DNA from 4 places in the Pantoea sp. C1E2 genome. Region 3 is predicted to be linked to each of the others. Evidence: predicted binding sites of a transcription regulator. Region 3 holds the regulator's gene; each other region holds the start of a gene.
The links. Region 3 encodes Fur, which represses iron uptake genes when iron is present. Its sites were predicted from a motif close to ATAATAATGAGAACNACTATCAA; they were not measured.
Positions count from the first base shown of each region.

Region 1: a site for Fur is predicted at 2,641-2,663, ahead of ACXI0A_RS17950 (TonB-dependent receptor domain-containing protein). Genes of this name have one in related genera too.
Region 2: a site for Fur is predicted at 3,236-3,258, ahead of ACXI0A_RS03930 (isochorismate synthase). Genes of this name have one in related genera too.
Region 4: a site for Fur is predicted at 3,428-3,450, ahead of fhuF (siderophore-iron reductase FhuF). Genes of this name have one in related genera too.

Region 1 covers NZ_JBSZHT010000002.1:3,785,820-3,791,729, forward strand. Annotated here, with positions in the region: gene ACXI0A_RS17945 (ChuX/HutX family heme-like substrate-binding protein) at 1-98, opposite strand, end outside; gene ACXI0A_RS17950 (TonB-dependent receptor domain-containing protein) at 149-2,512, opposite strand; gene ACXI0A_RS17955 (Rdx family protein) at 2,743-3,030, shown strand; gene ACXI0A_RS17960 (PadR family transcriptional regulator) at 3,099-3,638, opposite strand; gene ACXI0A_RS17965 (siderophore-interacting protein) at 3,729-4,511, opposite strand; gene ACXI0A_RS17970 (hypothetical protein) at 4,903-5,112, opposite strand; gene ACXI0A_RS17975 (helix-turn-helix domain-containing protein) at 5,297-5,910, opposite strand, start outside.
Region 2 covers NZ_JBSZHT010000002.1:804,628-810,537, forward strand. Annotated here, with positions in the region: gene ACXI0A_RS03920 (isochorismatase family protein) at 1-380, opposite strand, end outside; gene ACXI0A_RS03925 ((2,3-dihydroxybenzoyl)adenylate synthase) at 400-2,016, opposite strand; gene ACXI0A_RS03930 (isochorismate synthase) at 2,027-3,208, opposite strand; gene fepB (Fe2+-enterobactin ABC transporter substrate-binding protein) at 3,385-4,350, shown strand; gene entS (enterobactin transporter EntS) at 4,345-5,595, opposite strand; gene fepD (Fe(3+)-siderophore ABC transporter permease) at 5,735-5,910, shown strand, end outside.
Region 3 covers NZ_JBSZHT010000002.1:1,499,397-1,505,306, forward strand. Annotated here, with positions in the region: gene nagE (N-acetylglucosamine-specific PTS transporter subunit IIBC) at 1-657, shown strand, start outside; gene glnS (glutamine--tRNA ligase) at 809-2,476, shown strand; gene ACXI0A_RS07295 (hypothetical protein) at 2,712-3,107, shown strand; gene fur (ferric iron uptake transcriptional regulator) at 3,169-3,618, opposite strand; gene fldA (flavodoxin FldA) at 3,973-4,503, opposite strand; gene ybfE (LexA regulated protein) at 4,639-4,914, opposite strand; gene ybfF (esterase) at 5,083-5,847, opposite strand.
Region 4 covers NZ_JBSZHT010000002.1:908,030-913,939, forward strand. Annotated here, with positions in the region: gene ACXI0A_RS04395 (nucleoside hydrolase) at 1-534, shown strand, start outside; gene ACXI0A_RS04400 (MFS transporter) at 788-2,041, shown strand; gene ACXI0A_RS04405 (YbaK/EbsC family protein) at 2,038-2,502, opposite strand; gene fhuF (siderophore-iron reductase FhuF) at 2,598-3,392, opposite strand; gene ACXI0A_RS04415 (diguanylate cyclase domain-containing protein) at 3,546-4,640, opposite strand; gene ACXI0A_RS04420 (DUF1435 domain-containing protein) at 4,870-5,154, shown strand; tRNA gene ACXI0A_RS04425 (tRNA-Leu) at 5,264-5,350, opposite strand; tRNA gene ACXI0A_RS04430 (tRNA-Leu) at 5,390-5,476, opposite strand; tRNA gene ACXI0A_RS04435 (tRNA-Leu) at 5,507-5,593, opposite strand; gene rsmC (16S rRNA (guanine(1207)-N(2))-methyltransferase RsmC) at 5,735-5,910, opposite strand, start outside.

The DNA.
Region 1 (5,910 bases), 2.3 Mb from region 3:
TGCGCTTCGCCAATGCCCATCAGGGCGGCAAGATCGCGTGCGTACTTTTTCGGATGTTCGCCTTTCAGCGCCAGGTAGTGATCGTAACGTGGGTTCATTGCTCTTGCTCCATGAAAAGGCCCTGCGCGAACGCAGGGCGAAAAAGTGATTAGAAGTCGACGTTCACACCGAGCTGGAAGGTGCGGCCTGGCATCACAGCCAGGTTAATGTCATTACGCGTCTGAGCATTGGTACCGGTCAGCGTACGGCTGCTGGAGTAATCCCAGTACTTACGGTCAGTAATGTTGTAGATGCCGCCGCTCAGTTTGACGTTCTTAGTCGCCTGCCAGTAAGCCGTTGCGTCCACCATGCCGTAACCCGGGACACGCATGTAATCCGTAGAAGAATCCGTGAGCGCGCTGCCGGTGTTGGTGTAGCTTTCACGGTTGGTGGCCGTGGCTTTCTTGCCTTTGACGAAGGTGGCCGTCAGCGCCGCGCCGTAGCCGCGTTGGACGTCATCCCATGCCAGACCCACAATCGCTTTCATTGGCGAGACGCTATCAAGATCAATGTACTTGTCGCCGGAGTAACTGGACTTAGATTTACCCTGGTTATAACCCAGCGCGAAGGTGCTGCTCAGACCATCTACTTCAGGGAACCAGGTGCCGTAGTTCACTTTGGTGGAAATCTCAGCACCATAAATGTAGGCCTTGTCGCGGTTTTCAGCCTGGTAGCTGGTGTAGATATTGCTCGGCACATTGACGAACATCGCCGGGCTGGTGGCACGGCTGTAGCGCGTGTAGGCGATGAAGTTTTTGTACTGGTTGTAGAACACAGAAGTGTTAACCGTTACGCCTTCGACGGCTTCCCCTTTCAGGCCCCACTCGAAGTTGTTGCTGGTTTCGGTCTTAAGATCGGTGTTACCAATCAGCGCATATTGCGCACTACCCGCATAGCTCGAACCCAGGTTCCATGAACCATACAGCTGGCTGGTGGTTGGGAATTCTACACCACGCTTGTACTGCAGATAGGTGGTCAGCGCCGGAGTCAGATCGTACTGGAAGGTCAGTGATGGCAAGACCTGCGTGTCGGAGTTCGTTTTGCCGTACAACGCTTCAACCTGATCCGCGGTTAACACCGCACTGCCATTGGTCAGGTCGCCCAGGTTTTTCGGTTTGGTGTTTTGATACATCACACGTACGCCTGGAATAATGGCGAAGTTGTGGCTGTCCAAATCGAAATTAATTTTATCCTGAATGTAACCCGCCACCGCATAGGAACGGCTGTCAGACTGCGGCTGAGTGATGACACTGAAGGTGCTTGGCGCGGGTTCCTGACGGAATGGACGCTCAGAGTCATCCAGACGCGCGTTGAAACCGGCGCTCAGCTCATGGCGACCCAGCGTTTTCGTCCCGCGAGTGTCGAAGCCGTAAGAATCAACGTTGAAATCAGAGTAGACGTAACCGTACTGGCTGGCGCTGGTCGGCAGATAAGTATTGTCATGCGCCTGAGTCTGCTGCCAGTAAACACGAGTGGTCAGCGTATCAATGAAGTCATTGTATGGCGTCCACTCATCGGCCAGGTTGATGCCCCAACGGCGAGTATCGCTCTGCTGCTGCGCAGTACCCCAAACGGTGTTACCGCTGGAGTCCCAGGTATCGTAATGGCTGTGATTAGTTTTGTGGTAGTAGTCAAACGTCGCAGTGAATTTATGCTGATCGTTTGGCTGCCAGATGCCTGAAGTCATGAAAGCATCTGAGTGCCAGTTAGACGGATAGGCATCAATCACGCCGCTGTTGTTTTCGGTTTCCTGACCATCGCGGCGGCTGTAGACAAACAGGCCACGCAGTTCGTCATCACCGGCTGCAGCAGTGATACCGTTGTGCCAGCTGCGGTTCGAAGAGTCGTATCCGCTCTCATAACCAAAGTAGGTATTTTTCACGTTGCTGAGATAATCATCAGCCGTTTTATTGTGGAACGAGACATTACCCCCGATAGAGGTGTTTGGCTGATCCACCGCGGTGGCGCCCTTTTCGATATCAACGCTACCGAACATGTAAGGGTCAATGTAGTCACGGCCAATACCAAAAGTATTGTTACCGGTACGGCTGACGTATGGACGACCTGTAGCATCGGGAATCGGAATACCATCGATATCCATACCCACACGGTTACTTTCCAGACCACGGATGTTATAGCCGGTGTAACCCGCACGGTCGAAACCGCTTTTGCCGGAAGATGAGCCACCGCTGGAACCTGTCGCGCTGATTAACGGCTCATAACGCATGATTGATCCGAAATCGTTCGCGCCGCGTTTTTGCAGTTCACTGGCGGTGATGGTGGTTTTGTTGCCCGCCTGCTGTTTAGGCGCAGTAACGGTCAGCGTGGGTTCGCTGCGAGTAGATTTATCCGAAGAAACAGCAAGTGTCGTGTTGTCGCTGGCCGCGTAGCTGCAAGCTGCGTGAATAGCGGAAGACAAAATGGCAACTTTAAACAGACGTTGCTGGGTCATTCCCTGAAAGAGTGAAGACATGCGCGAAATACCTGGTTAATTGTTAGTATTCGCTCACTGGATTGCCGCCAAAAAAACGCGAAATGCGTTAATAAACCGTAAAAAGTGTGGACTTATTTTATGTAATAAATAATTTCGTCAGGAATGTAATGCAATTGGTAATCATTATCAATAAACTTTACACTAAGATGTATCTTAGACCGCACAATTTGTTAACTTGTTTATTATCAATAATTAAGAAGAGGCACCCGATGTCGCAAAAACCGGCTGTGACGATTTACTACTGCACTCAGTGCAACTGGCTGCTGCGTTCCGCGTGGATGGCGCAGGAACTGCTGCACACTTTTGCCGAAGATTTGAGCGCGGTGACGCTGAAACCTGGCACGGGTGGCGTGTTTGAAATCTCGATTGATGGCACGGTGATTTGGGAGCGTAAACAGGAAGGCGGATTCCCGGATGCGGCAGCGCTGAAACAGCGCGTGCGTGATTTCTGCTGGCCGGATCGCGAGTTGGGGCACGTGGATAAGAAAAAGCCCTAAAGAGGGTTTCAATAAGGGCGCCAGATTGCGCCCTTGACAGAAAATCACAACGTTAATGCCTGCGAGGGTTAACTGCTGGCGATTTTTTCTGTTGCTTCATTCAAAGCGTTAATCACAATTTCCAGCGCCTCAGGAGAAATATCTTCCTGCGACAAACGATGGTTCAGCGTATGCCGAATATGATGAATCGCCTGTTCAACTTCTGGAATACTGCGGTTATTCACCAGAACCGCTAATGACGTCAGGCGCTCAATAATGGTGGCAATATTGTCGCCGTTCTCTGCCAGTAACGCTTTGCCGCCCTCGTTCAGTGCATACGCCTTACGCGACGCGTGTGCATCCACCACACGGATTGCATCCATCTCTTCAAGCAGAGTGAGGTTGGGATAGATAATGCCGGGGCTGGGGGAGTACTCCCCTTTCGAGAGTTCTTCAACCGACTTGATCAGCTCATAGCCATGTGCCGATCCATTTGCCAGGAAGTGCAGCATCAACAGACGGATATCACTGGCATCCAGCATCCTTTCACGGCGCTTTTTACGCGCACCTGCACAGATTGCACGCTGTGCATTATCGGACTGCCATGGAAAATCCCGCTGATGTTTCATTGCCTTCCCTGAGGTCAATTAAGGGAGGTTGATAGTAGTCTGCCGCCTGGCAAAATTCAACACAGGCGGCGGTTGGCGCGGTGAAGTCGGTTATTTCTGATGCCAGTAGGCCACAGCGCGTACGAAATCAGTGTGTGCACCACGGCGTTGCGTAAAGTAGTCGCTCAGCAATTTCACCGCCTCGCCTTCTCCCGTCAGCCAGATGAAGTACTCTTCAGTTGGCAGTGAGATTTGATCAAGCTGCGCGATCAGCGGGCCGAGGTTATCCACCTGCATAGTGCCACTGCCCAGCCACGTCACCTGCACATTCGGCAGGTCGCCGAGGTAATCACGCCCGGTGGTTTCATCGGCGTAGGCCAGCAGATGAATCTGCTGCGCCTGCATCTCAGCGTAACGGCGCTTAAAGGCTGGCAAACCCGTCTCATCGCACACGTAAATCTGGCAGGCATAATCCACCGGCACCACACAGGATCCACGCGGGCCGCCCATGGCGATTTGTTCGCCCGGCTTCGCATCATTAGCCCAGCTGCTGGCCACGCCACCATCGTGAATATAAAAGTCGATCGTCAATGAATCCGTACCGTTAAAAGTCAGCGGCGTGTAGTCACGCGCAGCCGGGCGCACGCCGCCTGGCCAGACGATCCCTTCCTCGGTCATCTGCGGCAAGGCCAAAGTACTGCCTGCGCTGTCCGGGAAGAACACTTTGATGTGATCGTCAAACGATGGCGAATTAAAGCCCGCCAGATCGCTGCCGGTAAACTCGATGCGCCAGAACTCCCCGGCGATTAAGGTCTTGCTCGCCACGGTGATGTGGCGAAAGCGTAATTCGTTACGTACGCGCTTCGGGGCGCGATCGTTGGTGTCTTTTTGCAAGAGATCTCTCCAGACAAAGGCGTTACTGAATGCGAACCTGCTGTACCCATCCAGGGTGGCAGGATTGCTGACCCTTCAGCTGACAATACCGCAACTTGAGAGTCGTTTACGTCAAACGTTATCGAAAATCATTCTCATCTGACGCCGGGAAGAATATCTATGATATATCTTCGATGCAATGCCGAAAAATGCTATTGGGAAAAGTTGCAGATTTTTCGGTGTGGCCTGGGCAGGTATTAACGCCGACGGGGTTTCAGAGAGAACCGCTGCGAATGCCTCTGCAGAAGCGTTGAGTTCGATTAGTGGGCAACGGCAAGCAACGATCGCGCCGCATCAAACGTGCGGCGTGTCATCGATAAAGTGGTTAGAACGCGGTAAAACGAGAGGGAAATCAGGCCTGATGGTTGCCGCAGTTGACGAAGCTATTGTCATCCTGGCTGTGCTGCGGCAGCGGATTATCACCCACAATTTCATGCTGCTGGCAGTGAGTCTGATGGGGATGCAGGCCGCCCGGCGGAGAGAAAGGCTCAGCCATCTGAGCACTTGCCAGCGAGGAAAACGCCACAAGCGCTGTCATGAGGAACAACGGTAAAAGTCGCATAATTTTTTCTTTTTCACTTTGACGGTCCAGAGCGGACCAGGAATGCAGGTGATTATCCAGCCTGATGTGTGGCGGCTGGTGTTTTACGCGGCCAATCAGGTTTCAAGGGAGGATTTTACGCCAGTTATGGCGAATATTTTATAAAATCGTGCGGTTAATCACAGTTAACCGCACGATTTATGCATTAGCAGGTCGAGACCGGAATGTAGAAAGTGCCCTGCAGCAAATCTGGCGTGCTGTATTTCAGATCCAGCTTCAGCAAATCTTTACCTGCCCGGCGTGCCACGCCCAGTGCTGGCAGATGGTTATAGTAAATCTCGGCGGTGAACGCGTTGATCTCCTCCGGCGCACCGTGCCAGTCAATTTCCGCATACAAACCGCTTTCGCCGGTCCAGTTCTGCACGTTACGCGGCAGAACATCGGCGTACTGGCTCTCCAGCGCCTGGAACATGCTGATGTGCTGCTGATCGGCCGAATTCACGCCTGGACTGAACTGGAACCCCAACCAGCCACGGCTGACATGCTTACCCGCAAAGTTCACAAAATCGCGGGTATGTTGTGCCACCACTTGATTGTGATGGTCGATGTACTCGCCAAAGCGGCACTCCCACTCAATCACTTCGCCACACAACTGCAACTCCGGCTTCTCCGCCAGACGCGCATTGACCCAGGAGCGCTGCGTGGAGATGCGGCTGTGGAAATCCTTCATCAGCATTTCCGGAATGCGGCGATAGGCACCCGGCGTCATGGAGAAGTGGCTTTTGAACACCCGCGTGAAATTCTGCTGGTTATCAAAAC
Region 2 (5,910 bases), 690 kb from region 3:
CTGTAACGCCATTTGGTTAACACCTGATCGTCCTGATCCGGCGCCAGTGCATCCACGATCTTCTGTTGATCCGGATGCTTATTCAGGCCCGGGCCCCACATGTCGTTGAGCAGTGCGCGATCGGCATCGCTCTGCTCGTTAGGCTGTGCGGTGTAAAACACCGGAATGCCCTGTGCTTTGCAGTAGGCGCGCAGGCGGGCAATGTTCTCCACAACCTGATCAATCAGCGGACTGTTTTCGCCCCAGAAATTCAGGAAATAAGCCTGCATATCATGGATCAGCAGGGCAGCACGCTGTGGCTCTACGGTCCATTTGACCTTGTTGGTCGGCAGTTCAGTGGCGGCAGGCAGCGCGTAAGAATTCAGTTTTGGAATAGCCATTACAATCTCCGGAACAGGTTCAGGCTTGCGCTTGTTGATCAGCAAGCTGTTGGCGTAAACGTTTTTTGTCCACCTTGCCAACCGGGGTCAGCGGCAGGGCGTCTACGCAGGTAATACGATCGGGTAATTTAAACTCGGCAACACCGAGATCGCGCAGATGGCGACGCAGAGCCACCGCTTTGATCGGCTGGCTGGCGACAATAAAGGCGCAGCTCTTCTCACCCATCAGTTCGTCATTCATTGACACCAGCGCGGCATGAATCACATCCGGGTGGCGTTGCAACAGGTTCTCGATCTCTTCTGCGGCGATCTTCTCGCCGCCACGGTTGATCTGATCCTTCTCGCGGCCCTGCACGGTAATGTAACCCTGTGGGTTGATCTCTATCAGATCGCCGGAGCAGTAGAAGCCGTTGGCATCAAAGCTGGCAGCATTGTGTTCCGGGCTTTTGTAGTAGCCCCGGAAGGTGTAAGGGCCGCGTGTCATGAGGCGACCCACCGTGCCGTGCGGCAGCGCATTGCCGTATTCATCCGCCACCCAGACTTCGTCATCGTCAGAAATCGGTCGGCCTTGTGTGGTCAGAACGATTTTCTCGTCATCGCCAAAACGGGTGTAGTTCACCAGACCTTCGGCCATGCCAAACACCTGCTGCAGCTGGCAGCCAATTTCGCTCTGGATGCGCGCAGCCAGCGTTTCGCCCAGCTTCGCGCCACCGACCTGAATACGTAGCAGTGAAGCCAGCTGCTTGTTGCTGCCCCATTCCTGAATCGCTTGCAGCCACAGGCTCACCGCGGGCGGCACCAGACCGGTATCGGTAACCTGATGCTTCTCGATCAGCGGGAAGCAGAGCGTAGCGCTGGGATCGGCAGCGAGAATCACCTGGCCACCGGCATAAAACACGCCGAGTGAACCCGGTGAGCTCATGGCGAAGTTATGCGGTGCGGGCAGGGCGATCAGATAACGCGTGTCAGCAGTGACTTCACAGATCTCATCGCTGGCGCGAATACTGTAATAGTAGTCGTTGTGCGTGCGCGGAATCAGCTTTGGCGTCCCGGTGCTGCCACCAGAGAGCTGGAAAAACGCCACTTCATCAGCGGCGGTCGGCGTGGGCTGATAATCGCCTGACGCTTCCGCCATCAGGGCTTCGAGGGTGTTTTCTTTATCACCGTCATTGCGCAGGATGATCTGCTGTAGTGACGGTTGAGCGGCACAGAGGGCGCCGATAAAGGTGTCATCGGCAAACAGCGCGTGATGGCGATCGGCAATCAGCAGCTTAGGCTCAATCTGCGCGGCATAGGCGGTCAGCTCCGTACGCTGATGACTATACAGCGCGAAGACGGACGCCACGCCCAGTTTAAATAGCGCGAACACCGTGACGTAAAACTCCGCCACGTTGCCAAGCTGCACTAGCGCGGTATCGCCCTGTTGCAGGCCACGGCGCTGCAAGGCAGCCGCGAGATTGTCGGTTAACTGATCCAACTCGCGATAGCTGATGTGGCGATCGCCGTCGATGACTGCAACCGCCTCATTCTCTTTATGGCGCGCCAGGATATCGGTCATTGGCACATCGAGCCAATAGCCTTTTTCACGGTAGCGCGCGGCCAAATCTTCTGGCCAACGGGTGTAGGGAATGCTCATGTTCTTTCCTTTATTGCAGTCCAAAAGCGCGCAACATGGTATCCAGCTTCACGCCGGTTTCGCGCCATTCTGATTCAGGTTGGGAGTCGGCCACAATGCCTGCACCCGCAAACAGTCGCACGCGTGAGCCTTGTACGGTGCCGCAACGAATCGTCACCACCCATTCGCCGTTGCCTTCACTGTCACACCAGCCAACAATACCGCCAAATAATTGACGATCAAAAGGCTCTAACTGCTGAATCAGCTGCTGAGCACGCTGGTGTGGGAAGCCACTTAATGCCGGGGTAGGATGCAGCAGGCAAGCCAGCGACAAGGCGTTCTCGCGATCATCCTGTACTTCACCATCGATTTGCGTCGCGAGGTGCCACAGGGTTGCCGTGGTGATCAACGAGGGTACGGTCGGTACCGACAGCAGGCGACTGCGCGGTTGCAGTGTTTCGCGCATCGCATCCGTGACCAGCTGGTGTTCATGACGATCTTTGCTGGAATCCATCAGCGTATTGCCCGCCGCCTGATCCTGCTGGCTGTCGTGGTGATCACGACGCGCCGAGCCCGCCAGTGGGCATGAACTAAAGTCGCGCCCCTGTTTACGCAGCATCAATTCCGGGCTGGCACCCACCAGTGCGCCGCCTTGTGGCAGCGGCAGATGGAAGTGATAGCTATTCGGGTTCTGTGCAATCACGCGTTGCATCAGCGCAGCGGTATCCACTGGTTGCTCGGTAACGATATCCATCAGGCGCGACAGCACCACTTTATCGAGGTCACCACACTGCGTAGCCGCCACTGCATCGGACACCATTTGGGTAAAGACGTCGTGATCCGGCACAGCCATGCGACGACGTACCTGCGGCAGCTCGCTTGAAGCCGCAGGCAGCGCATTTTGTAGATCGGCACGATGAAAAGTTTGATACGTTTCAGGGATAAACAGGGCCGCAGGCTGACTAACGTCGAAGGGAATCGCACCGACCAGGATCGGATTCTCAATGCCTTGTTGTTTTGCCGCCGCGAAATGTTGACGCAGCTGAAGTTGAAAATCACCCTGTAACGATGCAGCGTCTGCCACAGAGGTGGTTATCGTGGTATAGCAGCCCTGAGTCGCGAGGCTACGCCACGGCGAGGTAAAGAGGAAACCACGGCATAACGCAGAAAAATCCGCTAATAAGGCATTTTCAAACATGGATGATTCCACCATAATTTTCACCTATAAATGATAAGATTATTAAGAATGATTATCATTTTTATTATGGGGCAGTAACCTACGTCGATTGAATAAGAGAGTCAATCCATTCGCGGGATTTCCCGCATGATTAGGCGTAATCGGAAGGTGACGCCAGGCCGTGCAATAAGCTAAAAGGTGGACCAGAACTTATGAATAAATGCGGTTTATTGGGTCTGACAGCCCTGTTGTTTATTTTCCAGACTTTCACAGGGCTCGCACAGGCAGAACAGGGTTGGCCGCGCACGGTACAAGGGGCAAATGGTTCAATTACCTTAAACAAAGCCCCGCAGCGCATTGTCTCGACCAGCGTAACCTTAACCGGATCGCTGCTGGCGATTGATGCACCGGTTGTGGCATCGGGCGCGACAGCACCGAACAGTCGCCTGGCCGACGATCAAGGGTTCTTCCGTCAGTGGGGCGATGTCGCAAAACAGCGTCAGCTTAAACGTCTTTATATTGGCGAGCCGAGTGCAGAAGCGGTGGCGGCAGAAGCGCCGGATTTGATTCTGGTGAGCGCCACGGGGAATGACTCAGCTATCAAACTGGCCAGCCAGCTTTCCGCCATTGCGCCAACGCTGGTGGTCAATTACGACGACAAAAGCTGGCAGGATGTAGTGACGTTGCTCGGCCAGGCAACCGGCCACGAAGCGCAGGCGGCACAGCGTGTGAAAGCTTTTGACGATCGTGAAGCGGCGTTGAAGAAAGCCATCACTCTGCCGCCGCAGCCGGTTTCAGCGATGGTGTGGAACGGTGATGGGCGTGCCGTCAACGTGTGGACCACGGAGTCAGCGCAGGGAAAATTGCTGGAGCAGCTTGGCTTTACGCTCGCCACGCCGCCTGCCAGCGTGCAGCAGGGCCACAGCATGGGACAGCGTAAGGACATTATTCAGCTGTCGGGTGAGAACGTTGCGAGCGGTTTAACCGGTAAAACCTTCCTGCTGTTTGCGGCTGACGATAAAACTACGCAGTCGGTGATCGGCAATCCGTTCCTCGCGCAAAACGCGGCGGTCAAGGATAAGCAGGTGTTCCCGCTTGGCGTTGATTCGTTCCGTCTGGATTACTACAGCGCCAGCAATCTGCTGGCGCGTCTGGAAAAGCTGTTCGTTAAATCATGATGCCTGCTCCGCCAGCTCAGGGGCTGGCGGCGCATAACGACGTAAACGGCCCATCACGCACCACATCACCATGCCCAACAGCGCTGCCGCAAAACCAAACGCGGCGGCGGCCTGTGGCGGCAATAACCACGATCCCATGGCACCAATCATCGCCGCACCAATCGCATCCCCGGTGACATTTTGCGCGGTCCACAAGCCGTTGATGCGGCCTAGCAGATGGTCAGGCGTCAGCAGTTGAATCATCGCGTACTGCACGAGACTGTTAATGGCGCTGAAATAGCCAAATGCCACCAGACACAGCAGCGCCAGCGGCAGGTTGGGCATCAGACTGAATAATCCCAGCGCGATAAAGGCGGCCACCGCACTGCCCAGCACCAGCTGTCCCGGTCGGGCTGCATGCTTAAGTTTACCGCTGGTAAACGCACCTATTGCGGCACCGAGCGGCACAGCTGCGTAAAGCATACCAAGCTGGTTAGCACTCACTGACCAATGTGGTGCGAGAGCGGGATAGAGCACGCGAATCGCGCTGGCTAAAGTGACCAGCGCGCCTATCAGTGCCACCATACCGACAATCGGGCTGGCAAACAGGAACTGCACTCCGGCGGCCAGCGACTTCAGCGGATGTTCACGCGGCTGAGGCGGTGGCGGCAGTTGCGGTAATTTCAGCAGCGTCAGCACGGTAATCAGCGTGCCAAACGCGGTTAGACCGTAGTTCCACACCACGCTACCGTGCGCAATCACCAGTCCTGCGATGGCCGGCGAGAGGATGGAACCAAAGCGCACCGTCAGCATGGTGATCGCCCCAGCCTGCATAATGTTTTCGCGACCGACCAGCGCTGGCGTTGCGGCAAGCAGCGCGGTGACGCCAATCGCGCCAAAGAAGCCATCCCAGAATCCCAGCAGATACACCGCGATGAGCGAGGGATGTGGCAGCGCGGCATTGATTGCCAGCGCAATAAAGCCCAATCCACAGGTCGAGCGGGCAATCAGAATCAGTTTTTTGCGTTCGTAGCGATCGGCTAGCACGCCGCCGGTCAGCAGACCGATAAACATACCGGATGCGGCAAGGGTGACCGCCAATCCCACCAGCAGCGGGGATTGTGTCATCTGCTGAATCTGCACCGGCACCGCCACGGCCAGCATACCGAGCGCGACAATCGAGATGAAACGGGCAATAAATACCGCGCGGAACGCCGCATGGGTTTTCAGCAGGGAGAGATCGATAAAGTGGGAAGATTTGTTCATTTGTTCGCCTTTGTGCACCAATTTTCCTCATCGTCCGCGAGGCGAGTCATGGTAACATAGGCAAACGCGAGTAATAACGATAACCATTATCAAATTGCGTTGCGCATGCGACGACGTTGAACAGTGAAGGTTTAGAACGATGCGCCAGATCCGTGCATTAGCAGGCTCAGGGATTCTGCTCTTGCTCCTCATCGCGCTCAGCTTAATGCTGGGGGCAAAATCGATACCCTTTCCCGATGTTTATCATTCTCTTACCTCAAGCTGTAATAGCGCTGAGTGCGTGATTGTGCGTGATGCACGCCTGCCGCGCACCCT
Region 3 (5,910 bases):
AAACGTTTAGGCGCATCCGGTGTGATTCGACTGAACAAGCAAAGCGTACAGGTGATTGTCGGTACGCAGGCTGAAAGTATCGCCACCGCGATGAAAACGGTATTGAGCAAAGGCCCGGTTGCGGCGGCTTCCGCTCCTGCAGCCGCTGCTGCACCTGTCGCGGCAAAACCACAAGCCGTGCTGAACACCGAAAAAGCAGTCATCGCTACGCTGGTGGCACCGGTGACCGGTGAGATCGTCTCACTGGATGCCGTGCCGGATGAAGCCTTCGCCAGCAAAGCCGTGGGTGATGGCCTGGCAATCAAGCCAACCGACAAAACGGTGGTGGCACCAATTGCCGGTACCGTGGTGAAAATCTTCAACACCAACCATGCGTTCTGTCTGGAAGCGGCCAACGGCGTCGAGATCGTGGTGCACATGGGTCTGGACACGGTCGCGCTGGAAGGTAAAGGTTTCACACGTCTGGTGGAAGAGGGTGCAACCGTCACCGCCGGTCAACCGATTCTGGAGATGGATCTGGACTTCCTCAACGCCAACGCGCGCTCAATGATTAGCCCGGTGGTCGTCAGCAACAGCGATGATTTCGCCGGACTGAATCTGCTGGCAAGCGGTTCGGTGGTTGCAGGTGTGACACCGCTGTATGAAGTGAAAAACTAAGTCCTTGTGATTTAGTCAGAAGGCAGGAAGCAATTCCTGCCTTTTTTGTTTTAAAACGACCAACAAACGGTTGTTTCCCTCCTGCGCTTTGTGGATCATACTCCGTTACTTCGTGGTACAAATCACCCGCTATTGTTTTGAGGATTTTGAGATGAGTGAGGCTGAAGCCCGCCCAACGAACTTTATTCGTCAGATCATCGACGAAGACTTGGCGAGCGGTAAGCACAGCAGTGTGCATACCCGTTTCCCGCCTGAGCCCAATGGTTACCTGCATATTGGCCATGCGAAATCTATCTGCCTGAACTTTGGTATCGCCCAAGATTATCAAGGACAGTGCAACCTGCGTTTTGACGACACTAACCCGGTGAAAGAAGACCTGGAGTTCGTTGAATCCATCAAGCGTGACGTGCAATGGCTGGGCTTTGAGTGGAGCGGCAACATTCGTTACTCCTCAGACTACTTCGACCAACTGTTTAATTACGCCGTTGAGCTGATCAATAAAGGTCTGGCTTACGTTGATGAGTTGTCGGCGGAAGAGATCCGTGAATATCGCGGCACTCTGACTGCGCCTGGCAAAAACAGCCCGTACCGCGATCGCAGCGTGGAAGAGAACTTAGCGCTGTTCCAGAAAATGCGTGATGGCGGTTTTGAAGAAGGTAAAGCCTGTCTGCGTGCCAAAATCGACATGGCATCCAGCTTCATCGTGATGCGTGATCCGGTGCTGTACCGCATTAAGTTTGCCGATCACCATCAGACCGGTAACAAGTGGTGCATCTACCCGATGTACGACTTTACACATTGCATTTCGGATGCGATCGAAGGCATTACGCACTCACTGTGTACGCTGGAGTTCCAGGACAACCGTCGTCTGTACGACTGGGTGCTGGATAATATCACCATTCCTCAGCATCCGCGTCAGTACGAATTCTCGCGTCTGAATCTGGAATACGCGGTGATGTCGAAGCGTAAGCTGACGCAGCTGGTCACCGAGAAAGTGGTGGAAGGCTGGGACGATCCGCGCATGCTGACCGTTTCCGGTCTGCGTCGTCGTGGTTACAGCGCGGCTTCCATTCGTGAGTTCTGCCGCCGTATCGGCGTGACCAAGCAGGACAACATCGTTGAGATGGCGTCGCTGGAATCCTGTATTCGTGACGATCTCAATGAAAACGCCCCGCGTGCGATGGCCGTGCTTGATCCGCTGAAAGTGGTGATCGAAAACCTGCCAGCCGGTCATGAAGAAACGCTGACCATGCCTAATCATCCGAATAAACCGGAGATGGGCACGCGTGAAGTACCTTTCAGCCGCGAAGTGTGGATTGATCGTGCTGACTTCCGTGAAGAAGCCAACAAGCAGTACAAGCGCCTGGTGCTGGGTAAAGAAGTGCGTCTGCGTAATGCTTACGTGATTCGCGCGGAGCGCATAGCGAAAGATGAAGAGGGTAATATCACCTGCATCTACGCCACCTGTGATGTGGACACGCTGAGTAAAGATCCGGCAGACGGCCGCAAAGTGAAAGGGGTTATCCATTGGGTTTCTGCCATTCACGCGCTGCCTGCGGAGTTCCGTCTTTACGATCGCCTGTTCAGCGTGCCAAATCCGGCCGCGGCTGAGGATTTCCTGACCACCATCAACCCAAATTCGCTGGAAATCAAACAGGGCTTCGTCGAGTCTGGTCTGCGAGATGCAGCGGTAACGGCTGCGTATCAATTTGAACGCGAAGGCTACTTCTGTGCCGATAGCGTTTATTCGCAGCCCGGTAAGCCGGTGTTTAACCGTACGGTGGGGCTACGCGATACCTTCGCGAAAATTGGCGAGTAATGTCATTCGTCGATAGCACAATATGATCATGAAAGGGCGAGCAATCGCCCTTTTTTATTGCCTGTAATCCGCCCTGGGCAATCAATTATGCTGAAGGCGGTAAAGTGTGCTTATTGTCTCATTTTGCGACAATTCTGACTTTAGCAAAATTAACCCATTTGCGAGTGTGAAAAATTGTATTTCAGGTAGGCTATGCGCTCTCAACAGAGCTCTGCGGGTTATCAAAGGAAAAAAAATGACAAGTCTCGCCCTGGAAGCTAAGCATAGCGTGGTGGTATTACATCAGCTTATTGAACGTGTTTTTAACCAGGCAGAAGGCAGTGATGACAGCATGGAACTGCTTTTGTCATACTTTCACCCGGATTTCAAAATGGTCACCCCGCTGGGTAAGCAGCTGGATCTGAATGAGACAGAAGTGCTGTTTCGCAAACTGCACGGTCAGCGGGAAGGAATGCGCATTGCCACCAGCGAGCATGTCATCATTTCGCAACAGAGTGATGAAGTGACGATTCAATATCGTGAGTTACAAATGTTGAACGGCACCAATCAAACGCGCATTTCTCTGGCTGTACTGGATTGCAGCACTACCATTCCCCGCTGGCGTTATCTGCACGAAACCTTTATCGCTTGATAACAGGCATAAAAAAACCGGTGACAAGCACCGGTTTTTTTATATTGCATAGCACACTCAATTACTTATCGTGGAGCGTATCGTCTTCGCGGCAGTCTCCCAGTGCACAGTGACCGTACAAGTACAGGCTGTGGTTGCTGAGTTTGATGCCATGGCGAGTAGCAATCTCACGCTGACGCGTTTCGATTGATTCATCGCTAAATTCGATCACTTTGCCACAATCCAGGCAGATCAAGTGGTCATGATGATGTTGCTGAGTCAGTTCGAATACGGATTTTCCGCCTTCGAAGTTATGACGGGTGACGATACCCGCGTCATCAAATTGGTTAAGAACGCGATATACCGTTGCCAGGCCAATCTCTTCGCCCATATCGATCAGGCGCTTATACAAATCTTCCGCACTGACGTGATGGGACTCGGGGCCAGGTCCCTGAAGCACTTCCAAAATTTTCAATCTTGGCAGAGTGACTTTCAGGCCAGCCTTCTTCAATGCGGAGTTGTTGTCAGTCATTCGGATATTGTCCTGTTACTTTGCATGTCACTTACGGCGCAGGGGCCTTGAATGTTTAGGTCACGCGTATTCTCATTTGCGTCTCATTATAGAACTCAAGCAGTGAAATGAAAACCAGGGTGTCGCGCAAATCAACAAAATTCGTAAGGATAAATATCGCTACGTTAGCGCGTAACAGTGTGGTTTGGATTTCCATTTCACTCAGCCTCAGTCAACAATCAGAGGAATAAGCGGATGACCATTGCGGGTATTCTACAGATTTGCGGGGAAAAGTTAAAAAACCCTGACTATTATTTTTATAGGAAATTCCTTTGCCCCAATGTGAGCCAGCGCTCACATTGGGGCGGCGAGGCATCAGGCTTCGATGATCTCTTTTAACTGCAGTTCATCAAAAATCTGCTTCACCCAGGCGTCAACACGTTCATTGGTCAGCTCAGGTTGACGATCTTCGTCAATCGCCAGGCCGAGGAAGTGTTTGTCGTCTGCCAGACCTTTTGAGGCTTCAAAGTGATAGCCCTCGGTAGGCCAGTGTCCGACAATCACCGCGCCGTTTGGCTCAATGATGTCGCGAATCGTGCCCATCGCATCACAGAAGTACTCTGCATAATCTTCCTGGTCGCCACAGCCAAACAGTGCCACCAGTTTGCCGTTGAAGTCGATCTCTTCCAGAGTAGGGAAGAAGTCATCCCAGTCACACTGTGCTTCGCCGTAATACCAGGTAGGAATGCCCAGCAGCAGGATGTCGAACGCTGCGAGATCTTCTTTGGTGCTCTTAGCAATGTCATGCACTTCGGCGACATCTTTACCCAGTTGTTTCTGGATCATTTTTGCAATGTTTTCAGTGTTGCCGGTATCGCTGCCGAAGAAAATGCCTACGATTGCCATGGGTTAAGTAACCTCTTAAAGCCTGATTGTGAGAGTAAGTCAATTGACTGCACATGTTAGCGAATGATAGCAGACCGTTGAAAAGGGCGGAACGAGTAAAGCCTGAACTTTGTGTTCCTGCGTGCGGTCAGCGCGCTAAGACAGTTTGAGTTGTGCCAGCAGCATTTGTTCAATCAATTCGCTGCGGCTGATGTTTTGTTGCTCGGCCAGCGTATTCAAGGCGTCAACCGCCTCGCTGGACATTTTCAGCTCGACACGACGCAGCCCCCGCACTTTATCGCGCTTGAGCTGGTTACGTTTGTTGATACGCAACTGTTCGTCACGTGTCAGCAGGCTGGTTTTAGGGCGACCGGGACGCCGCTCGTCTGCAAAAAGATCAAGCGTGGTACGGTCTGTCTGTTCTTTTGCCATGATTTGTGAAACTGAGTGGGCGCGAACGGCGGAAAGGCGCTGCGCGATTTATACATTATCGGCCCGACCGCGGTGAAAAAATCATCCGCGGCAAATTTTTAGCGCGACATCATACTTCAGCGCACTCTGTGACGCCAACCCTAAACCGTAAACGGCAAGCTTTTGCTTTTACAGGTTAAAAAAGCGGCGAACTGCGCGCAATACTGCATCAGGTTTTTCAGCGTGCACCCAATGACCGGCACCGCTGATGACGTGCGCATGCGCCTGCGGGAACTGGCGCAACAGTGCATCGCGGTGCTGATTGTCGAGGTAAGGGGAGTCGCCACCGCGAATAAACAATGCGGGATGTGGCCAGACCGGAACCTCTTCCCAGCCAGAAATGGTGGTGTAGTGGTCCCACAGCACCGGCACATTAAAGCGCCATTCGCCGTCCACGAAAGACTTGAGAATAAACTGAATCACCCCCTCTTCAGCGACATGTTGACGCATCACTTCCGCCGCTTCACTGCGACGCGCCACGCCTGCAGCAGTGACCGCACGAATGCCGGCAAAGATCTCATCGTGACGACGAGTTTGATAATCCACGGGGGCGATATCAATCAGCACCATCTTCTCGATACGTTCCGGTGCCACCGCACTCAGTGCCATGGCGATCTTACCGCCCATCGAGTGGCCTATCACGCCGGCACGTTCTATCTGATGTGCATCCAGCGTCTCCACGATATCTTGTGCCATAGCATGATAATTCATCACCTCACTGCGCTCAGATAAACCATGGTTGCGCACGTCCACTTGCAACGTGGGGCGAGCATCTCGTACGCCGCGCGCCAACACGCCAAGGTTATCCAGGCTGCCAAAAAGGCCATGAATTAACAGAATAGGGGGAGCTTCAGGGGTAGATTGTTCAGTTTGCAGACGGGCGTTCAAAATCATGGCTAAAGTTCTTACGGTTGTGACCTTGGCTTAGGGTATCATGGATTCACCTGTCCAGGAGCC
Region 4 (5,910 bases), 590 kb from region 3:
ATGGCCGAGTCCGTGGCGGAGATTGTGATCATGGGCGGGGTATTCGCTTTAGATGATTATATTAAAGACACCAACTTTGGTCTGGATCCCGAAGCAGCGCATCAGGTGCTGCACAGCGGAGCGGCCATCACGCTGGTGCCGATGGACGCCACCACACAAACATTGATGACCCATCAGGATCTCAATCGTCTGACCACCAACGACCATCCATTGCCACAATTTGTCCGTGAGACGCTGCGTCCGTGGATTGACTACTCGATTCGCACTCGCCATCTGCCGGGCTGCTGGATCCACGATGCGCTGGTGATTGCCTGGCTACTCAATCAGCGCGTGGCGGATGGGGTGGATTACTTTGTCGATATTGAGTTACGTGCGGGCGCGACACGCGGCAAGAGCTGGCGTTATCGTTCGCCACTGCGTCTGGATATTGGCGTGCCGGAGCATACCGGGGCGCTGGTGCATGTGATGCAGAACGTCAACAATCCATTGCTGCTGGAGATGATGGAGAGGGCGTTTAATCAGTTGCAGCGCTGATTGCCTATCACGGAGTGCGGCCCAGGTTGTCGCACCGGCCGTCCTTCAATGGCGCATTCATCACGCCGCATGACATTGCACTGCTGCTCAGCGGTGCAATGTTTCACTTCACGACACGCTTCCTTACACCGCGAATCACTCCCTGACAATTCCCCGCCGCAGCCCGCCTTTCTGACATGCTATATACAAATAGTTAACACAATAATAACCAGCGAAATCATTCGCCGGATAATGTTCCAATAAATTCTGGTCAATGAACCGGAAGCTAATCAGACAGGATACCCCTATGTTCAACTGGACTGCGACCCAGCGAAACGTGGCGTTTGCCAGTTTCGCCAGCTGGACGCTGGATGCGTTCGACTTCTTTATCCTGGTGTTTGTACTCAGCGATCTTGCCCAGTATTTCAACACCAGCGTCTCCGATGTTTCTGTTGCCATCATGCTCACGCTAGCGGTTCGACCGATCGGCGCACTGATATTTGGTCGTCTGGCTGAGAAGTATGGCCGCCGCCCGATTCTGATGCTCAATATCGTGATGTTCTCGCTGTTTGAGCTGCTCTCAGCCTGGTCACCGAACTTCACCGCGTTCCTCGCTTTCCGCGTGATTTACGGCGTGGCGATGGGCGGTATCTGGGGCGTGGCCTCGTCGCTGGCGATGGAAACCATCCCGGATCGTTCGCGCGGGCTGATGTCCGGCATCTTCCAGGCGGGCTACCCTTGCGGCTACCTGCTGGCATCGATCATTTTCGGGCTGTTTTTCGAGACGGTGGGCTGGCGCGGCATGTTCCTGATTGGGGCATTGCCGATTCTGCTGCTGCCGTTTATCTATTTTAAAGTGCCGGAATCCCCGGTCTGGCTGGCCGCGCGTGAGCGCAAAGAGAGTACGGCGCTGCTGCCGATTATTCGTCAGCACTGGAAAATCTGTATCTATATGGTGCTGCTGATGGCGTGCTTTAACTTCTTCAGCCATGGCACCCAGGATCTCTATCCCACCTTCCTGAAAGTGCAGCATCAGTTTGATCCGCGCACCGTCAGCATCATCGCGATTAGCTATAACATTGCGGCAATGCTGGGCGGGATTACCTTTGGTGCGCTGTCAGAACGGATTGGCCGTAAGAAAGCGATCATCCTCGCTTCGTTCCTTGCACTGCCGATCTTGCCGCTGTGGGCATTCTCCAGCGGATCCTGGATGATTGGGATTGGTGCGTTCCTGATGCAGTTTATGGTGCAGGGCGCGTGGGGCGTGGTGCCGACCTATCTCACCGAACTGGTGCCTTCGAATGCGCGCGCCGTGTTGCCGGGCTTTGTTTATCAGTTGGGTAATTTGATTGCCTCGGTCAATGCGACCTTGCAGTCACGCATTGCCGAGGCGCACGGCGGCAACTACGGCCTGGGGATGGCGATTGTTGCCGGTACGGTGGCGGTGCTGATTTGCGTGTTTGTCGCCTTTGGGCGAGAGACGCGGGGTATTGAAATATCCGGTGCCGTGGCGCGCGAACAGCGTTAAAGCGCCTCGCAGACGTCGACCCATTTCGCCGCAGTCAGTTCAGCCATGCGCTGCGGCGAAATGCGCACTGCGCTGTGAATCGAACCTGCCGCGGGCAGCACTTCTTCAAAGCCGCGCAGGGTGACATCACAATAAACAGTCAGCGGATTTTCCAGTCCAAAGGGGCAGACGCCGCCCACCGGATGTCCGGTCCAGTTCACCACCTCATCGACACTTAACATGCGTGCCTTGGCGCCGAGCGCGGCTTTCAGCTTGCGGTTGTCGAGGCGGGCATCACCACGTGTGACGATCAGCACAATGGCATCTTTCACTTTCAGCGACAGGGTTTTAGCGATTTGTCCCGGCGTCACGCCATGTACGCGTGCGGCCAGTTCTACCGTGGCGGTGCTCTCCGGCATCTCGATGATGTCGATATCCGGTGCATGTTCGGCAAAGAAGTGCCGTACCGACTCCAGGCTCATTTTTTTCTCCGGTAAAAACAGAGCCTAAAAGCTGCCACAAGGGGGGGAAAGTGTAAACGGGATAAAAAGAGAATCTGTAACAGAATGCGCGCAGGTTAAACCACTTTTAACGTGCAGTTACCGCAGCGCTCGACGTCCGGAATGCGATAGCGCTGGCAGCAGCTGCGGCGTTCCATCTCGCCATTTCGCGGGATCATGGTGCGATAAAGCGGGTTGTCGCTGCCATCCAGCAGTGTCTGGGTGAAGAACAGCGCCTGTTCCAGCTGAGAGATGACGGGTGCGGGCAACTGGCTTTTCAGTTCACCGAGGAACCAGTAAAACGAATACCCCATGTTGTTCCAGATGAGTTTGGCGTTGATATCACCATGTTGCGTCATGCCGTTGACGGCAGGGATCAGGCATTGCTGAACCAGGCGGTCAATACGCTGCTGTGCGCTGAGATGGCGCGCCTCTTCATCTTCCTGCACATCAATCCAGAAAGCACAGGGATGGCCGTTCTCATGAAATTCTACATGGATTAGATGTGGCACACATTTCAGCGCCCGCGGTTCCTGCAGCAACATCAACATCAGCGGGGCTAACAGCAAACCAAAATACCATTGCGCCCACAGTGACTGCAGCGGTTTGGCTTCCTGCTGCATATCAGGGTGATTGCGATAAAGGTAATCGCTATAGCGCTGCGTCAGGCGACGATAGTGCAGCGGTGTGGACCAATCTGCCAGCGTTAACGTCCCTGCCGGCGCGGCCTGGCCAAGCTTGACGTTATCCAGCATGTAGCTGCGTTGCTCACGCATCAGATCTTCCAGTGCGCTCGCTAAGCTGCGGTCGCTCTGCATAAAGATCAGAGGATGGTCGCTAAAGCGATGATCCTGACGCGTGATGATGGGCATGCCAATCCTGAGTGATAACGGGAATCGTGAAGCAAATGATAATCGTTACCGTCAGTGTGAACAAGATGTCATCAAGTTGAGAAGGGGGCGGCGGCATTTTTCGGCCCTGCACCGCCATTGGAAAGCGTGAGAATCGCGTCGCGACGACATCTGCTAGATCAGGTCATTGGTGACTTGCGTCAGCTTCGGCAAATCTTCCCACGCGAGGATGGTGTTACGCCCCTGATTCTTCGCGACGTATAGCGCGCGGTCTGCATTGGCCACCGCCTGGTCAAAGTCATCACCCAAAATGGGGGCGATACCGGCACTGATGGTGACGTGGGTGGAGACCTTTTCATTAAAGCGATGCGGAATTTCAAGATCCACCACGTACTGACGGATGCGCTCCGCCAGTTTCATAGCAATCGACGCGTTAACGTTGGTCATCAGCACCAGAAACTCTTCACCACCATAACGCGTGACCACATCGCGCGAACGCACCGCATCACGAATCGCGACCGATACCCGCGCGAGTGCCTGATCGCCCATCGCGTGACCGTAGTTGTCGTTATAGGCTTTGAAATGATCGATATCCAGCAGCAGCACGTAATGACTGCCTGCATGGTTTTCCAGAATAGTGTCGAGGCGATTTTTCAGGCCGCGGCGGTTATACAAACCGGTAAGCGGATCCAGCATACTCAAATCGCTAAAACTCTCCTTTTCCTCATACAGCTGGCTCACCAGCCGTCGGGTAAAGGTATCAAAACGGCGCCGCATTAAATGATGCAGCGAGAAACCAATCAACGGCAGAGTAATAGTAAAAATGATCGTCATTAAATGCTGACCATCATCTAATAACAGTACGGTTAATACCGGCGGCGTGATGTGTAAACAAAATGCGATCAAATAATCACTTAGTGCAATAGCACTCACAAAAAATACGCTTAACAGACTGATTATTAAAAAACTGCCATCAAAATAAAAAACCTGATGATATCTGTGGTTAATGTGCCATGCCCACAGTGCGCCTAATATCATGGCGACAGGATTTAATAGCGGTAATTTCCGTTTTGGCATCATCAGGCAAACGGTCAGCAAAGTCAGGCTGAAAGCCGCGACAATCCCCACTGGCAGCGAGCTTACCGGGCTATCTGTGCCTAAAAAAGGTAACAGGCAAAAAAGCGAAACGGCGACATTTAAAAACAAAAAGAGCATCAGCGAAAGCCGATATTTGCTGTGTTTCAACTCATCATAAGATTGTAATTTCATTATTATTACTCTTCACAGCCCTGAAATATCAAAGCGCTACCCGTGGGAAATACTCCCGCAAATCGGATAGTGAGCACGTTATTGACGTGTTATCGAAATAGTTATCGGCGGCAATTTAGCATTTTCCAGTAAATCTGTCATCCAACGCGTCCCGCAATAAAAAATTCGCTGCAAGATGAGAAATATTGTCATATGATAATACGAATATTTATCATTTGAGGGTTGCGCGATGATCATGGCGATGTTGGCTGCCTGCGGCTTGTGGGGTGTGAGCTGGATGATGGGTAAACGTCTGGACAGTGGCTGGGGGGTATTGCTGCCCTGTGCCGCCTTACCGATATTTGCGCTGTGGGAACCGAGTTTCAGCCAGTGGCGCGTCGTGATGATTGTTGCGCTGTTAATGACCGTGGTGATGTTGTTCCATCATCGTCTGCGTCACTACTTGCTGCTGCCTTCTTGTCTGGCATTGGCGGGTGGGGCGGCGGCGGTCACCGTGAATTTCCATATCATCTGATCCTGTTTTCAGGATGACAGAAACGACAACATCACGCTGAGTGCGTGATATTTTCTTTTGGTTCAAATTGGGATTTTACTACCAGAAGGGTCAGGCAATTCAGACAACGTGGTGCGAAGGGAGGGACTTGAACCCTCACGTCCGTAAGAACACTAACACCTGAAGCTAGCGCGTCTACCAATTCCGCCACCATCGCATTGTGTTGTCTTTACTTGTCTTGTTTATACCATTGCATTGGTGCGAAGGGAGGGACTTGAACCCTCACGTCCGTAAGAACACTAACACCTGAAGCTAGCGCGTCTACCAATTCCGCCACCATCGCTCAGTGCTATGATATAAACTTTGTGATTATTGGTGCGAGGGGAGGGACTTGAACCCTCACGTCCGTAAGGACACTAACACCTGAAGCTAGCGCGTCTACCAATTCCGCCACCGTCGCGTACCATGCAACACCCTAAAGTATTGCTAACCACGGAGGCGCATTCTAGAGATTTTACTCTTTGCGTCAATACATATTTCACGACGATGAAACGATTGCTGCAAAAAACAACATTTTCACCGTCATGAAGATCAAAATGCGTTATTTACGCGTTTTAGCACCGCGACCGTACACCGCACGATACACCTTGAAGCGTCCTGTCTGCGCCAATACTTCGTGGTTACCGAAGGTTTCATCAAGAATCTGCGGATAAGGCAGGAAGGCGTTGGCGACAATACGCAGTTCACCGCCGCTGTTCAGATGCTTCAGCGCACCAC